DNA from 2 places in the Streptomyces sp. NBC_01255 genome. Region 2 is predicted to be linked to the other one. Evidence: riboswitches for the same ligand, from Rfam matches in the RefSeq annotation. Region 2 holds a riboswitch; the other holds the start of a gene.
The links. Region 2 has a riboswitch for ZMP and ZTP ahead of OG357_RS35885 (phosphoribosylaminoimidazolecarboxamide formyltransferase). Riboswitches for the same ligand answer to the same signal wherever they lie in the genome.
Positions count from the first base shown of each region.

Region 1: linked by a shared signal. The riboswitch ahead of OG357_RS01370 (bifunctional 5,10-methylenetetrahydrofolate dehydrogenase/5,10-methenyltetrahydrofolate cyclohydrolase) and the one ahead of OG357_RS35885 (phosphoribosylaminoimidazolecarboxamide formyltransferase) in region 2 are both predicted to bind ZMP and ZTP.

Region 1 covers NZ_CP108474.1:315,902-318,093, forward strand. The annotation lists gene OG357_RS01370 (bifunctional 5,10-methylenetetrahydrofolate dehydrogenase/5,10-methenyltetrahydrofolate cyclohydrolase) at 297-1,151, opposite strand; ZMP/ZTP riboswitch at 1,180-1,288, opposite strand; gene OG357_RS01375 (GAF domain-containing protein) at 1,469-2,192, shown strand, end outside.
Region 2 covers NZ_CP108474.1:7,929,738-7,931,929, reverse strand. The annotation lists gene OG357_RS35890 (glyceraldehyde-3-phosphate dehydrogenase) at 1-752, shown strand, start outside; ZMP/ZTP riboswitch at 839-932, shown strand; gene OG357_RS35885 (phosphoribosylaminoimidazolecarboxamide formyltransferase) at 967-2,127, shown strand; gene OG357_RS35880 (glycosyl hydrolase family 8) at 2,155-2,192, opposite strand, start outside.

The DNA.
Region 1 (2,192 bases), 7.6 Mb from region 2:
GGAGCTCGGTGGAACCTGACTCGGTGGGACGGGGCTCGGTGGAACGAAGCTCGGTGGGACGGGGCTCGGCTGAGGGGGACTCAGCCGGTCGGCGGTCCGGCGGCGGAGTGGCGGTCGGCTGGTGCGGCACAGACACCAGGGTTGCTTGTCGACGGCCGTGCGGCGAGTGATCCGGGGCCGTTGAGCCCGGCCTGTACAGAATCGTGACCATCGCCGACAACGCCTTGTCCGACCATGGCCGGAAAGCACCTCTCATCCCCCGCCCACCGTCCCGCCGACGCCCCGTCATGGGTGCCCTACAGACCGAGCTGGCGCTCCGCGCCCTCGACCGTCTGCGCGAGCAGCACGGCGATGGTCATGGGACCGACGCCACCGGGGACGGGAGTGATGAGGGAGGCGCGCTCGGCGGCGGACGCGAAGTCGACGTCGCCGATGTTGCCCGGGTTGTAGCCGGCGTCGACGACGACGGCGCCGGGCTTGATGTCCTCGCCCTTGATGAAGTTCGGCTTGCCGACGGCCGCCACCAGGATGTCGGCCTCCCGTATGACGGAGGAGAGGTCCTTGGTGCGGGAGTGGCAGTAGGTGACGGTGGCGTCGCGGCCGAGGAGGAGGAGACCGGCCGGCTTGCCGAGGATCGCGCTGCGCCCGACGACCACGGCCCGCTTGCCGCTCGGTTCGACGTCGTACGCGTCGAGGAGGCGCATGATGCCGCCGGGCGTGCAGGACACGAAGCCGGGCAGTCCGAAGCCCATGGCGGCGAAGGACGCCATGGTGACGCCGTCGACGTCCTTCTCCGGGGCGATGGCCTCGAAGGCGGCGCGCTCGTCGATGTGCGGGCCGACCGGATGCTGGAGCAGGATGCCGTGGACCTCGGGGTCCTCGGACAGCGCGGTGATCGCGGCGACGAGCTCCTCGGTCGTCGTGGTGGCGGGCAGCTCGACGTGCTTGGAGCGGATTCCGGCCTTCGCACAGCGGTTCTGCTTCATCTTCACGTACGTCACGGAGGCCGGGTCGGCGCCGACCAGGACGGTGGCGAGGCACGGCGTGACGCCGGTGCGGCGGGTGACCTCGGCGGCGCGCGCGGCGGTCTCCTCGACCGTACGGCGGGCGAGGGCGGTGCCGTCCATGAGGGTGGCGGTGCTGGTGGACATGGCAACTCCTGGGCGTCGTGTCTGACCGGTGGTTCGCCCAGGCGCACGGCATCGGCACGGTCGCACCGCTCGGGTGCGCTCCGCCCGGGCCGCTCCCCGGTGGTGATCCACCTCAAGCGCCAGTCACGGCCCGGTCCCACTCTACGTGCTCCGCGCCGGGGGCCGGGGGCCGGTCCAGGACAGGGCGCATATGCCGTGGTGCCGGGGCGCTTGTCGGCGGCCCGCGCGCGCACGACGATGAGCCGGACGACGACCCGAACGACACGTCCGACGTGCTGGGCGACCTCGACGAGGAGGCCGAATTGAGCGATACGTGGGTGACCGGGGCAGCGGGTCCGGGGTCCGGTCCGACCCGTTCGGTGCTGCGGCCGCTGGTGGCAGCCTCGTGGCGGCGTTCCGTGCGGGCCAGGGTGAGCCAGGAAGGGGTCGCCCGGATCGAGCTGGACGAGGACGAGTTGGCGGGTCACCGGGACGGCCATCCCCTCTCGGCGGCGATGCCGGTGATCCGGGAGTTGATGGGGACGTACGCGACGGACGGGGAGCATCTGCTGGCGGTCTGCGACGCGGCAGGGCGGATGCTCTGGGTGGAAGGCCATCCGGGCACGCTGCGCAAGGCCCGGGCCATGAACTTCGTGGCCGGGGCCCGCTGGTCGGAGTCGGCGGCCGGGACGAACGCGCCGGGGACCGCGATCGCCGTCGACCGGCCGGTGCAGGTCGTCGCCGACGAGCACTTCCGGCGACGGGTGCGGGCCTGGACGTGCGCCGCCGCTCCCGTGCACGATCCACTGTCCGGCCGGGTGATCGGCGCGGTGGACATCACGGGCGGGGAGCGCCTCGCGCACCCGCACAGCCTCGGTTTCGTGCAGGCGGTGGCGCGGGCCGCCGAGTCCCAGCTCGCCCTCCTCGGGCCGCCGGCCCGGCCGGGTGGGTTCAGGCTCTCCGCGCTGGGCCGCGACGAAGCGGTGCTCTCTGTGGGCGGGCGGCGCGTACGCCTGTCCCGCCGGCACAGCGAGATCGTGGTGGTCCTGGCGCACCGCCTGG
Region 2 (2,192 bases):
TCGACAACACCGGCAAGTGGCGCGACCGCGAGGGTCTCTCCAAGCACCTGCGCCCGGGCATCGACAAGGTCGTCCTGACCGCGCCCGGCAAGGGCGACGTGCCGAACATCGTCCACGGTGTGAACCACGAGACGGTGAAGCCGGACGAGAAGATCCTGTCCTGCGCTTCCTGCACGACCAACGCGATCGTCCCGCCGCTGAAGGCGATGGACGACGAGTACGGTGTGCTCCGCGGTCACGTCGAGACGGTCCACTCGTTCACGAACGATCAGAACCTCCTCGACAACTACCACAAGGCCGACCGTCGCGGCCGCTCCGCGCCGCTGAACATGGTGATCACCGAGACCGGTGCCGCCTCGGCCGTCGCCAAGGCGCTGCCCGACCTCAAGGCCCCGATCACCGGCAGCTCCATCCGCGTGCCGGTGCCGGACGTATCGATCGCCATCCTGAGCCTGCGCCTGGGCCGCGAGACCACCCGCGAAGAGGTCCTCGAGTACCTCCGCGACGTCTCGCTGCACTCGCCGCTGAAGCGCCAGATCGACTTCACCACGGCCCCCGACGCCGTCTCGATGGACTTCGTCGGCTCGCGCCACGCGTCCATCGTCGACGCCGGTGCGACCAAGGTCGACGGCGACAACGCGATTCTCTACCTGTGGTACGACAACGAGTTCGGCTACTCGTGCCAGGTCATCCGGGTCGTCCAGCACGTCTCCGGCGTGGAGTACCCGACCTTCCCGGCTCCGGCGGTCTGATCCCCCCGGCACCGACAGCACGGCGGCGCGCCGCACTTCCCGTACGGGGGGTGCGGCGCTCCGCGTTTCCGCCGGGCGGGTAGCATCGTGCCCGCCGCGACTGGCGAAGGTGGATCACCACCGGGGAGCGGCATTCGGTCCCGTCTTCCCGCGTGCGCGTCGACCGCCTGGGCGCCTGCGTCAGTGATGTCCCGCTGACCCAGGAGGTCTTGAGATGGAACTGCGCTACGGCATCAATCCCCAGCAGCTGGTGGCGACCGCCGTGCCGGTGGAGCCCGGAAGCCGGCCGGTGCGGGTGGTGAACGGCAGCCCGTCCTACGTCAATCTGCTGGACGCGCTGAACAGTTGGCAGCTGGTCCGGGACGCGAGCCGCGCCCTGGGCGGCCGGCCGGCCGCCGCCTCCTTCAAGCACGTCTCGCCGGCCGGCGCGGCGGTGGCCGGGCCGGTCGACGAGGTGACCGCCGAGCTGTACGGCGTGGACCGCGACCGCGTCGGCGCGGTCACCAGCGCCTACCTGCGGGCGCGTGACGCCGATCCGAAGTCTTCCTACGGCGACTTCGCCGCCGTCTCGCATCCGGTCGACGCCGAACTCGCCGAGCTGCTGACCCGGGTGGTCTGCGACGGTGTCATCGCCCCCGGCTACGCTCCCGGCACCGTCGAGACCCTCAGCCGGAAGAAGAGCGGCCGCTTCCTGGTCATGGAGGCCGACGCGGCCTTCACCCCGCCGGGCCAGGAGGCCCGGGAGGTGTTCGGCATGCGGCTGACCCAGCAGCGCGACGACGTGCCCCTCTCCCCCGCGCTCCTGGACGACGTCGTGTGCGGTGAACTCACGGCCTCGGCCAGGGAGGACCTACTGCTCGGACTCGCGGTGCTGCGCTACACCCAGTCCAACTCGGTCTGTTACGTACGCGGCGGGGCGACGCTCGGGATCGGCGCCGGGCAGCAGTCCCGGGTGGACTGCACCCGGCTGGCGGGCGCGAAGACCGACACGTGGTGGCTGCGCCGCCACCCCGCCGTCCGCGCGCTCGATTTCCGGCCCGACATCCGCCGGCAGGACCGGATCAACTGGCAGATCCGGTTCGTCGAGGGCGACCTCACCCCGGACGAGCGCGAGCGCCTGTCCGGGGCCCTGTCCGTGCCCGCCCCCGACCTCACCGACGTCCGGCGCACCGCGTGGCTCGCGGAGCTGACCGGGGTGGCGTTCGCCTCGGACGGCGCGCTGCCCTTCCGCGACAACGTCGATCACGCGCACCGGCACGGCGTCACCGCCGTCGCCGAACCCGGCGGGTCGATCCGCTCCACCGACGTCGAGGACGCCTGCCGCGAGCACGGGATCACGCTCGCGCGCACCGGGCTGAGGCTCTTCCACCACTGATCGGCGCGATGACCGCCGAGGCGGCGCCTACGGGACCCAGTGGTTCCCGGAGGCCGTGATCATGA